4 regions of the Exiguobacterium sp. QJM3NY_9 genome follow, and region 2 is predicted to be linked to each of the others. Evidence: riboswitches for the same ligand, from Rfam matches in the RefSeq annotation. Region 2 holds a riboswitch; each other region holds the start of a gene.
The links. A riboswitch is a leader RNA that binds a small molecule or an ion and turns the genes downstream of it on or off. The one in region 2 is predicted to bind S-adenosylmethionine.
Positions count from the first base shown of each region.

Region 1: another riboswitch for S-adenosylmethionine. It lies ahead of ribD (bifunctional diaminohydroxyphosphoribosylaminopyrimidine deaminase/5-amino-6-(5-phosphoribosylamino)uracil reductase RibD); the one in region 2 lies ahead of metK (methionine adenosyltransferase).
Region 3: another riboswitch for S-adenosylmethionine. It lies ahead of AC0VYQ_RS15060 (LLM class flavin-dependent oxidoreductase); the one in region 2 lies ahead of metK (methionine adenosyltransferase).
Region 4: another riboswitch for S-adenosylmethionine. It lies ahead of AC0VYQ_RS15225 (amino acid permease); the one in region 2 lies ahead of metK (methionine adenosyltransferase).

Region 1 covers NZ_CM149679.1:2,721,032-2,724,142, reverse strand. The annotation lists gene AC0VYQ_RS13795 (alpha/beta hydrolase) at 1-137, opposite strand, end outside; SAM riboswitch class I at 198-300, opposite strand; SAM riboswitch class I at 516-620, shown strand; FMN riboswitch at 771-915, shown strand; gene ribD (bifunctional diaminohydroxyphosphoribosylaminopyrimidine deaminase/5-amino-6-(5-phosphoribosylamino)uracil reductase RibD) at 1,075-2,121, shown strand; gene ribE (riboflavin synthase) at 2,106-2,732, shown strand; gene ribB (3,4-dihydroxy-2-butanone-4-phosphate synthase) at 2,732-3,111, shown strand, end outside.
Region 2 covers NZ_CM149679.1:2,287,785-2,290,895, reverse strand. The annotation lists gene pckA (phosphoenolpyruvate carboxykinase (ATP)) at 1-750, opposite strand, end outside; SAM riboswitch class I at 983-1,109, shown strand; gene metK (methionine adenosyltransferase) at 1,238-2,446, shown strand; gene AC0VYQ_RS11725 (N-acetyltransferase family protein) at 2,588-3,076, shown strand.
Region 3 covers NZ_CM149679.1:2,956,721-2,959,831, forward strand. The annotation lists gene AC0VYQ_RS15055 (ATP-grasp domain-containing protein) at 1-135, opposite strand, end outside; gene AC0VYQ_RS15060 (LLM class flavin-dependent oxidoreductase) at 132-1,190, opposite strand; SAM riboswitch class I at 1,263-1,367, opposite strand; gene AC0VYQ_RS15065 (DUF975 family protein) at 1,558-2,232, opposite strand; gene AC0VYQ_RS15070 (DUF2325 domain-containing protein) at 2,300-3,111, opposite strand, start outside.
Region 4 covers NZ_CM149679.1:2,990,184-2,993,294, reverse strand. The annotation lists gene AC0VYQ_RS15230 (polysaccharide pyruvyl transferase family protein) at 183-1,589, shown strand; SAM riboswitch class I at 1,698-1,799, shown strand; gene AC0VYQ_RS15225 (amino acid permease) at 1,880-3,111, shown strand, end outside.

The DNA of each region.
Region 1 (3,111 bases), 430 kb from region 2:
TGGGCGGCAAAATATTCTCCGACAGTGCGGACGCTTTGAGGGGTGGCGTTAAAACCGTGAGACAGTAAAATACCGATTGGACCTCGTTCAATCAAAAAATCTTCTGCGCCACACAGAACAGGTGATGATGAATTCATAAAGGGTTCCTCCTTCTATTAAAAAACTCGTAGTGCTTTAGGCGCACTACGAGATTATCGTAAGTATCATCCAAAGCATCGGCTTTGCTGGTCGGAGCACCTTGCATGTTGCAGGTTGCCGTGGGTTCGTAGAGCCAGATCTCTCGCCCACTCTTGATATATCGTATAGGAATTGTCGGAATAATCATTGTGAAGAGAATATCATTGATTGAAATACGTTGTCAAGACGTTAAAAAGAAGTCAAAATTGATAAACTGGGTAATTTGGTTTAATTTTGAAAATATGGTTGACTTGAGAAGGGAATCCCCGTAGTGTAAGCAGTAGATTCACGACATAAGAACGACTTGAAACATCACACATATGAACTTCATACCGCAGCACTTATCGAGAGAGGTGGAGGGACTGGCCCTACGAAACCTCGGCGACAGACTTCTTACGTCGTACTGTGCCAATTCCATCAGACGTTTGTCTGAAAGATGAGCTGAGCGGATTCTGCCTTAGTGCAGATGAGAGGACCCTTTTCTTTTAAGAGAAGGGTCCTTTTTTGATGTTTTTCTAAAAAAGAGAATGAAATACAATTCATTTTGTATTTTAGAATGACCTATGCTAATCTTGAGCTGTATAACTCAATAACCAGTTCTTCGGGGTAGGGTGAAAATCCCAACCGGCGGTGATGCGATCAATGGATCGACGAGCCCGCGACCTGCAGTGTACGCACTGTGGCTGACTTGGTGAGACTCCAAGGCCGACGGTAAAGTCCGGATGGGAGAAGGACGAAACAATGCGCTTGCTGCCATTTTCTGGAAAAATGTTTTCAGGGAAAGGTCTGTTTCTGTATGTGTAAAAACAGAAACGCGAGACGCTTATTTCGTCAATCCTTCAATCACGACGCCCCCTTTTACAGGAGGCGTCTTTTTTATTGAAAGGAGCGGAAAAAATGGAAACATTCATGAGTTATGCGATGCAACTAGCACACATGTTAAACGGTCAAACGAGCCCGAATCCGAGTGTCGGCTGCGTCATCGTCAAACAGGGGCGGATTGTTGGTTTTGGGGCCCACCGTTATGCGGGAGGACCCCATGCCGAAGTCGAAGCGCTCCTCATGGCAGGTGAAGCGGCACGCGGAGCCGATCTCTACGTGACGCTCGAACCGTGCAATCATCACGGCAAAACACCGCCGTGTACGGAAGCGATTCTAAAAGCCGGCATTGCGCGCGTCTTTATCGCGACAGAGGACCGCCACGCGCTCGTCGCAGGAAGCGGTATCACACGTCTCCGTCAGGCGGGGATTGAGGTTGAAGTCGGGTTGCTAAAAGATAAGGCGGAGGCATTATACGAACCGTTTTGGAAGGCAATCGAACGAAAACGTCCGCATGTCACAGTGAAAGTCGCCCAAACGATGAACGGGACGGTCGCGACGGGTGAACAACGCTTTATCACTTCAGAAGCGGCACGTGCTGACGGACGGCAGTTACGCGGGACACACGACGCGATTCTCGTCGGAAGCGACACGGTGATCATCGATGACCCGGCATTGACGTTGCGCAGTTCGACCGGCATCGAACCGGTCCGCGTCATCGTCGATCGGCGGGGGCGCCTGACGGATGAGTTTCAAGTCATGAATGACGGATTGAATCCGACGTATTGGTTGACGGAACAGCCACGAACAAGCGAACGGGCGAACGTGACGGTTTTCGTCGGGACGTATGCGACACCGGACCAAATCCTCGAACTTTTATATGAACAAGGCATCCGGCGTGTATTGATTGAAGGCGGTCCCACGATTCAATCCGCATTTTTAGAAGCGGATCTCGTGGATATGATCGAACTCTATCAGGCACCGTCCCTCTTCAGTGGGACAAAGTCTTTGACGACGGAACAGGACATCGAAGACCGTTTTGATTTAGTGAAAATGAACCAAATCGGACCGGACGTCCATCTCCAGTATGTACGAAAGGAGAGGATGACATGTTTACCGGATTGATTGAAGAACTCGGCACAATAAAACGGAAAGTCCCTCGACCGAACGGGTTGGCGCTCGAAATCGAAGCGACAGCAGTGCTTGACGGAACAAAGATTGGCGACAGCATTGCCGTTGATGGCATTTGTTTGACGGTGACGGCGATGACGAAGAGCGGATTCACGGCCGATGCGGTCCATGAGACGATCCGAGCGACGTCGCTGCAGACGTTACGGGTCGGAGCAGCCGTTCAACTCGAACGCGCGATGCCGGCGAATGGACGGTTCGGTGGTCACTTCGTCAGCGGGCATATCGACGGAACGGCTCGTTTTCTCAGCCGGCGACCGGACGGTGAAGCGATGGAATACCGTTTTGAGGCAGGCGATTGGAGCAAGTACTGTATTCCGAAAGGATCGATTGCAATCAATGGTACGAGCCTGACACTGCAACATGTCGGAAACGACGCGGTGACGATTTCATTGATTCCCCATTCACGCCAAGTCACGACGTTCGATCGCTTGCAGACGGGTGCCCTCGTCAATATCGAATGTGACTTGATGGCGAAACATCTCTATCACTTTACGCAGAAGGATGCGAAGACGGACTGGTCGGCATTTTTAGGAGGCGAAGCATGATGAACGGATTTGATTCGATTGAAGAAGCAGTGGATGACTTAAAACGCGGACGACCGATTATCGTCTGTGACGATGAAAACCGTGAGAACGAAGGGGATCTCGTGTTACTTGCGGAACACGCGACACCCGAGATGATTAACTTCATGATCACTTACGGCAAAGGACTCGTCTGTGTCCCGGTCAGTCCGGATATCGCAACACGACTCGAACTCCGACCGATGACAGATGTCAACACGGATCCGCACGGAACGGCTTTTACGATCAGCATTGATCATGAAGATGCGAAAACCGGCATCAGTGCAGCGGAACGGGCAATGACGATTCAGCGGATGTTGACGGATGGTCCAAAGCAGTTCAAGCGTCCCGGACATATCTTCCC
Region 2 (3,111 bases):
ATCGTCACCAATCAATTGACGACTGTCGTCAGCAGACAGTGTGGTCTTACCAGTACCGGATAATCCGAAGAATAAAGCGACGTCACCCTCATGACCGACGTTAGCCGAGCAATGCATCGATAAGACGTCTCGTTGAGGTAAAAGGTAGTTCATGACAGAGAAAATCGATTTTTTGATTTCGCCCGCATATTCCGTTCCACCGATTAAGACAATCCGATGTTCGAATGACATGGCGATGAACGTTTCGGAATTCGTTCCATCGACTTTCGGATCTGCTTTGAAGTGAGGCGCATAAATAACCGTGAAAGGCTCAAAAGCAGCTTCTGTCGGATATTCACGCAAAAATAGTTGTTTTGCAAACAAATTATGCCAAGCATATTGTGTCACAATCCGAACCGGAAGGGTAAAATGAGTGTCTGCACCAGCAGCAGCTTCTGTGTAGTAGAGCTGATCTGCTTCATTCATGTAGCGAAGAACTTTTTGTAAAAGTTGCTCGAAGTTGTCTGCTTCCATCGGTTGATTGACATGGCCCCAATCGATATGTGACTCGCATGACTGATCGCGAACAATGAACTTGTCTTTAGGTGAACGACCTGTAAATTTCCCCGTTTCTACAGACAGAGCGCCATTTTCAGCAAGAACCCCTTCTTCGTTACGAATTGCATGTTCGACTAGCTCAGCAACAGATAGTTGTTTGAACACATGCTCCTTCTTGAGTAGCTCTTCGATATTCAGGACCGTCATCGGCATCCTGACCCCACCTTTCCCCTACGTTGGTTTAGCTCTGGCATTTAGTATGACACATTTATTATATATGACATACTAAAGGATGAGCAATCCTTTTTTAGCGCTGATTTCTATTTTTCTGGAAACGCTTTCAGCATTAACAGTTTAACATCTCTTCGGGAAAGTTTCGACTAGAAATTAAAACGTAGCTTGACAGAGTGGTCACAACTTTATATCATGTAATTCGTAACGGATACTCTTATTCTGAGCAGGTGGAGGGAACAAGGCCCGAAGAAACCCGGCAACCGTCCTACATTAAGAATTCTATTAATGAAGGAAAAGGTGCTCTCCTGAAGCGAAGTAAACACTTCGAACGATAAGAGGGTAAAGGAAGAACGCACAACCTTTCCCTGACCATTTTTTGGACATGGAGAGGTTTTTTTCATTTTACCGTCCCACTCAACTAGGGGAAATGAGTACACCGTCAAATTCTTTTTTGGGAGGGTCAAACATGACAAACCTTAATCGCCGACTATTTACGTCGGAGTCAGTTACTGAAGGTCACCCGGATAAAATCTGTGACCAAATCTCGGATTCTATCTTAGATGCAATCCTCGCAGCCGATCCGAATGCTCGTGTCGCTGCTGAAACATCTGTCACGACAGGACTTGTCCTCGTCGCAGGTGAAATCACGACATCGACTTATGTCGATATCCCGAAAGTCGTTCGCGAAACAATTCGTGAGATTGGCTATACACGCGCTAAATATGGTTTCGATGCAGACACTTGTGCTGTATTGACTTCAATCGATGAGCAATCAGCAGATATCGCTCTCGGTGTTGACCAAGCGCTTGAAGCACGCGAAGGTAGCATGTCAGATGAAGAAATCGATGCAATCGGTGCAGGGGACCAAGGTCTCATGTTCGGTTATGCAACGAAAGAAACACCTGAATTGATGCCACTTCCGATTTCACTTTCACACAAACTTGCTCGTCGTCTCGCAGAAGTCCGTAAAACTGGACAACTTGACTACCTCCGTCCGGATGGTAAGACGCAAGTAACTGTAGAATACAATGAGAACAACGAACCGGTTCGTGTCGATACAATCGTCATCTCAACACAACATGCAGAAGAAGTGACGCTTGAGCAAATCCAAGCAGACCTGAAAGAGCATGTCATCGCACCTGTGATTCCATCAGAATACATCGATGCGGAAACAAAGTTCTTCATTAACCCGACAGGCCGCTTCGTCATCGGTGGACCACAAGGTGATGCAGGATTAACTGGACGTAAAATCATCGTTGATACGTATGGTGGATATGCACGTCATGGCGGCGGCGCATTCTCTGGTAAAGATCCAACAAAAGTTGACCGTTCTGCAGCATATGCAGCACGTTACGTCGCGAAAAACCTCGTAGCTGCTGGTCTTGCAGATAAAGCAGAAGTTCAACTTGCGTACGCGATTGGTGTCGCGCACCCAGTATCGATTGCAGTTGATACGTTTGGAACAGGTAAACTTCCAGAAGCACAACTCGTCGAACTCGTTGCTGAAAACTTCGATCTTCGCCCAGCAGGGATCATCAACATGCTTGATCTCCGCCGTCCGATTTATCGTCAGACAGCAGCTTATGGTCATTTCGGTCGTACAGATATCGAATTACCATGGGAGCAAACAGATAAAGCAGCAATTCTTGAAGAACAAGCGAAACGATTCGCTTAATTTTCAGTTCAGAAGCAGACTCGCATGAGTTTGTTTCTGAACTTTTTTTGTTTGTCTCGAACTTTGCAGGGAAACGAATGATTTTTCTAGAAAAGGGTAAAAGAACATGTACCGGTAAACGGAAAAAAGGGGGAGTCCGATATGGAGATACGCGAAGCAATTCCTACTGATGCGGCACGCATTCATGATATTGCCATTACCTCTTGGATGGATACGTACGAAGAGATTTATTCGGAAAGCTCGAAAGCCCATTTCGTACAAGAGGCGTATCCGCAAGAAGAAGTCGTTCGAGCAATTCGGACGGCGGAGGAAGCGCGGGGAGAATATTTCAATGTCGCCATTATCGAGGAAGAAATCGTCGGTTTCATCCATGCGATCGATGTTGACGGCACGTGGGAAATCGTTCGCTTGTATGTACTACCGAAATATCAACAAAATGGGATTGGACGAAAGTTGATTCGTGAACTTGAACACCAAGGTGCTTCCCCGATTGAAGTCTACGTTGAATCACGAAACTATAAAGCGCGCCAGTTTCTAGTCTCTTTCGGTTTTAGAGAAGAAAGTGAAACGACTGAAGAAATTTTCGGTCAAGTGGAACCTGTGACACGCTTAAAACGTATATATGAATGAAAATCCGACTTAAGATGGTTTTTGACATCAAGATG
Region 3 (3,111 bases), 670 kb from region 2:
CGGTGGTGTTTCGTCGAGCGGGACGACCCCTTCGTTGAGGTGCCACTGTTCATACGGTAAGTTGAGTTCCTCGAGTCGCTTGATTAAATGATCCGTCCATTCCTGATTTTCGTGTAAGATATGAATTTTCGTCATTTTAGTTGACCTACCTTTCGTTTCGCTTCGACACGTGGCATGACCTCGCGGGCAAAGCGTTCCATTTCTTCGAGTTGCGGAGAAAATTGGAGCAAGAGCAACGTCACCCCGACCGCTTCAAATTCAAGAATCCGTTCTGCGATTTGATCCGGCGTCCCAATCAGGTTCGGACGCAGTCCACGGTTTGAGACCGAATAGTCATTTCGTTTGACCTGTTGTTCGAGTTGCGATTTACTGACGAAGTCGTCATATCCGGCATATCCGGCACCGTCTTCCTTGACGTTCGTAATCCGGCGCCATTCTTCGAGCGCCGCTTCTTCCGTCTCGCGACAGATGATATAGGCTGCCAGTCCGAAACTCGCAAGCGGCTGCTTCCCGGTCGCCGCGCGGCGGATTTTCATATCCGTAATTTTCGTCGCGACTTCATCAACCGTTCCCCCATGCATGACATAGGCATCACAGTGATTGACGATCGTCTGTTTCCCCGTCTCACTCTCACCACCAGCGTAGAGCTTGATTCCGGGACGCTGAACGGGTTTCGGGTGAAGCTCTGCCCGTTCCAGCTGATAGTAGTCTCCGTCAAAACTGTAGGGTGATGCGTCCGCCCATAATCCTTTCATGACCGTCACGAATTCTTCCGTCCGGGCATATCGTTCGTCATGGGCTGTAAATATCCCATTGTATTGACGGGCTTCTTCCTCCCACCAGGCCGAAACGACGTTGAGCGTAAAACGTCCGTTACTCAACTGATCGAGGTTCGCCGCCATTTTCGCTGTCGTCGCCGGATTATGAAAACCGGGCCGGACGGCTGTCATGATTTCCAAACGTTCCGTTGTCGCCGCAATCGCCGCTGCCGTCGTCCACGCCTCAAGACTCGGTTCGGCTATTCCTTTAATGTCGTTTAAATTCAATTCTGCAATCAATGTCGTAGAAAAGCCAATCCGTTCTGCCGTCTGTGCGACTTGTTTCGCATAATCGAATGTCGCCGGCATTTGTTCATCCTCGACGTTTCGTAACCAACCTCCGAAGATTGGTAACCAAAATCCGTATTCCATCCCCTGTGCCCCCTTTTTGCATAAAAAATCGCTCTTTTCGTTTAGAAAAGAGCGACGAATGTCTACTGTCGGCTCTTATCTTCAAAGGAATAAATTCCTCTTGGAAGTAGCACCTTCCGCTCATGCGGGGTTGCTGAAGTGTCGTCGGGCCAGTCCCTCGACTTCTCGTGATAAGAATAATTGAAATTAGCGTACATCTTTTAGCAGAGTAAAGCAACCTTTAAACCTTCTTTTCCTATCGGAATTAAAAAACATTTGGAAAATCACTCTGTTTCTTGATACTTCTTTGTCTAGAAGCTAAAAACAGGGATTGCGCATCGGTTTAAGATGGCAATCCCTGCTTTGTATGGTGCTGTTCAAAATCAATTCATTCTGGTGATACGAACGGTGAGTCATTGTGATTTGCATCCATCATGGCTGTCCGGTGACCAGTCGTCGAAACTTCTTCCCCACGCACGCGATCGTAGAACTTCGCGATTGTGACGCTGAAGTACGGGCCAATCCAGAGGAAACCAATTCCGAGCGTAATGATTCCGAGCAAGAACCAACCGATGAACGAAAGGACGAGGAAAAACGCCTCTTTTTTGTGTCCATCCATCATTTGGCGTGAACGCGTAATGGCATCAAGGATGCCAATCGATGGTTCGTCCCGAATGATGTAATACGTCAACATGTAAGAGAATGACTTAATGATTCCTGGAATGATGAAAAGTAAGAACCATAGCCCTAAGAAAAAGGTTTGGACGATTGACACTCCAATGGCTTTCAAGAACATTTTGTACGGCTCAAACAAATCTGCGACTTTCGTCTGCTCGTCTCGGGCAACGGATAGGGCGAGCCATGACCATCCCATTGCAACCGGTAAGGTCAACACCGTCAAGAGCATACCAATCAGGTCGATAAATTGGAAATCCTCTTCGGGTGAGGACGCAAATCCGTTCGGAACGCCTTGAATGATTAAGAACAACAACATCATTAATGCCATGAAGCCCCATCGTCCCTGCAACGACTCGCGCGCTGCTAATTTTAATTGTTTTGACATCGAAAGATCCTCCTCAAAAATAAGTGCTACCTTTCTTTACGGTTTATTTTTGAGGAGGTTTCACTTTTTAACGCTCGTCTTTTAGTAAACGTTGGACCATTGCTTTTTCAAGTTGTTGCTGGCACGCCGTATACAAAGAGCGTCGTCCATCGAGTCGTTCAATCGCAAACGGAATATCGTGCTTTTTTGCTTGCACGAGAACATGTGCCGCTGCTGCGTGGGAGACGCGACTTTTGATGACGACGATCGCATCTGTCTTTTTCGCGAGACAGGCAATTTTTTTCGCAGCTTGGGCGTCACCGCCAAGATGGATTAATTCAATCCCTGTCTCCGCAAAGAAGTCGCGGTAGACGGCGCGCTGTTGCTCATTACCGACGATGACGAGACGCATGCCGTCGTAGGAAGCAAAATCGAGTGCCGTTTTATCGACGAATTCGATTGGTTGACCTGGTAATGTCGTCGTATCGAGACGTTCGAGTTGCTGGACTTTCTTTTCCCGGAGGCGCCGCTCTTTTTTGACTTTCTTCGCCTTCGGTTTCCGTTGCATCATCTTGTCGTAGCGTCCTGTTTTCGTCTGTTTGTTTGCAGGTGACGCAGTGACGGACTCGGGCGAACCACTCGATACGTCGCGTGCCGGTAATTCCGTCATGGTCGGTACTTCGTAATGAAATGCGTGTTTCCAGACAATCGTTAATGTCTCCGGATGACCTTTCCACATGACGAGGTCGACGAGTTGACCTGCTTTCAGTTGGAAGAACCGCATGTCTTCGAGTGGTGTCGTGTAATAGAACGGTTTTCCCGTCTCATCTTGCAGTGGACCGTCAATCGTCGCTTCGATGATGCCATGGTTCTTGACGATACACTTTTCAAAAACGATTC
Region 4 (3,111 bases), 700 kb from region 2:
TGACTCTGATTACAAGTGGGGAAAATATTAAATAAAATTTAAATGATAAGAATATTCTTTTAAATGATACTCTATCTCTTTAATTAAAATAGACTTAAGTATAAGTAAGGGATATGATTTAGATATCTCTAAAATATAAGTTATTAATGTTTTTTTGGATTTGTGAGAGGGGATAATTTGACATGAAGCGTATTATTATTCGTGCAGGTATGACACCCTTTGAACAGTTTGATGCTGAGTATATAATGAGAGAAAATTCAATCGGAGGGAACGTTGGGAATTTGATCTATCAGTACAGTATCTTCCGAACATTGATGACGGAAGGAACGACGATCACGCCTGACTATTACTACTATGATGAAGAACGTGCAGATGAGATCAACGAAAAATTTGATCTTTACGTCATTCCACTTGCAGATGCATTCCGTCAAGAGTTCGCATCGTCCCTTCGAAAATACACACGATTGATTAAAAAATTGAAAATTCCGGTCGTCGTCATCGGTGTTGGTCTACGCGCACCATTCGAGCCGGACTTAAAAGGCGGATTCCCGTTCGACGAGGATGTTAAAGCATTCGTCAGCGCAGTCCTCGAACGTTCAAGTATCATTGGACTTCGTGGTGAAATCACGTCGAAATACCTGACACGCCTTGGTTTCCGTGAAGGCATCGATCATAAAGTCATCGGTTGCCCATCGATGTATGCATTCGGTCGTAATCTTCACATTCGTGAGACAAACATCACGAAAGATTCGATGGTTAGTGTCAATTCATCACGTTTTTCACCCAAAAATGTCCTTGATTTTATCACACGTGGAATGGAAGAGTATCCAAATCACTATTTCATCCCACAATGGATGAAAGAATTGAAGTTGACGTACACTGGAACTCATCCGTTTGGAGACCTTTCAGATATGAATTATGCAGCTAGAATGTCACACCCGGTGTATATGAATGACCGTGTTCGTTTCTTCTTAAACGCTCAAACGTGGTTCGACTTCCTCAAAGAAGCTGACTTGAGCTTTGGTGCACGTCTCCACGGAAACATCACAGCGACACTCGCTGGAACACCAAGTATTTTGATTCCTAAAGATGCACGGATGCGTGAATTAACAGATTACCATCAATTGACGCACATCTGGGCAAATGACATCACGGCAGACACACGGCTTTCGGACGTCGTCGAAACAGCAGACTTCCAAAGCCCGGCGCGGATTCAAGTGAAAAACTTCGACAACTTTCTTGACTTCTTGAACACGAACGACTTGGAGCATATCTATCAAGACACGAACTATCCAGAGAACGTGCCGTTTGATCGTGAAATGGCGAAAACAGAACTCCTCCCAGCGGTTAAACCGATTACAGGAATCAGTATGGAAGAAGCAATCGCACGTTTTGAATCATTCTTCCCGGAAGAAGAGAAAAAAATTGCTGCGATTCAAAAACATGATAAAGATAAAGACAAAAAGATTAAAACGTTACAAGATAAACTCAACAAGCAGACGAAGGTGGTTAAACATCAAGAAGGTACATTGAACCGTAAAGCGGTTCGGATGGCCCTTAAGACAGCTAATCTCTTCGTAAAAAAATAACAAAAGAACGTCTCATGCCAATGCGGTGTGAGACGTTTTTTTTGAATTCTATTATCTGAATTGTGTTGACAATTCAAAAAAGGACTGCTACTGTTATGAAAAATTACATTCTTATCCAGAGAGGTGGAGGGACTGGCCCTTTGAAGCCTCAGCAACAGGTCGAAAGATACTGTGCTAATTCCTGCGGGTGTTGTACCCGATCGATAAGCGCTCTTGATGTTGTCGACCGACGCACCCTGTCTGTACAGGAGTGCGTTTTTTTATTGAGTGAGAAAGAGGAGTGGTGGAGGATGGAGCAAAAAACAACATTTCGACGAAAGATGGAGTCCCGTCATATCGTCATGCTGTCGTTAGGTGGCGTCATCGGGACGGGGCTGTTCCTAAGTACGGGGTACACATTAGAGCAAGCAGGTCGAATCGGGACGATTTTGTCCTACTTGCTTGGGGCACTCGTCGTTTATCTCGTGATGCTTTGTTTAGGGGAACTCGCTGTACATATGCCGGAAACCGGTGCCTTTCATAGTTATGCAACAAAGTATATTGGACCGGGAACCGGCTATACGGTCGCTTGGCTCTACTGGCTGACCTGGACGGTGGCGCTCGGTTCCGAGTTTACGGCAGCAGGTTTATTGATGCAACGCTGGTTCCCGGACGTGCCAGTCTGGTTGTTCAGCGGATTGTTCGTCATCATCATTTTAGTGATTAATGTACTGACAGTGCGCGTGTTCGCCGAAGTCGAATTTTGGTTTTCTGCCGTGAAAGTCATGACGATCATCGCCTTCATCGTCTTAGGGGCAGCAGCAATCGTCGGCTTTATTCCACTGGCGTCAGGAGAAGCAGCTCCGTTGTTCGGACCGCTGACGGAAGGGGAACTCTTCCCGAACGGGGCCTTTGCGATTTTGATGACGATGCTCGCCGTCAACTTTGCCTATTCGGGGACAGAACTGATTGGTGTTGCGGCAGGCGAGGCGGTTGATCCGAAGCGGACGATTCCTCTTGCCATCCGGACGACGATTGTCCGGCTGGTCGTGTTTTTTGTCGGCACGATCATCGTCCTGGCGATTTTACTGCCGACGGATGCGAACGGTGTGCTCGAGAGTCCGTTCGTTGCCGTCTTCGAACGGATCGGGATTCCATTTGCGGCGGACATCATGAACTTTGTCATCTTGACAGCAATCTTATCGGCAGCGAACTCCGGGTTGTACGCTGCGTCACGGATGTTGTGGTCGTTGTCTGATCAACAGATGATTTCACCGTTCTTTGCTAAATTGAGTCAAAACGGTGTTCCGACACGTGCCGTCATGTTCAGCATGCTCGGCGGATTGTTTGCACTACTATCGAGTGTCTACGCAGCAGAAAGCGTCTATATCGCACTCGTCTCGATTTCAGGACTTGCTGTCGTCGTTGTCTGGATGAGCATCAGTGCTTCGCAATACTTCTTTCGGCGGCGTTACCTGAGAGAAGGACACGACGTGCAAGACTTGGTGTACCGGACACCATTTTATCCAGTTGTCCCGATCGT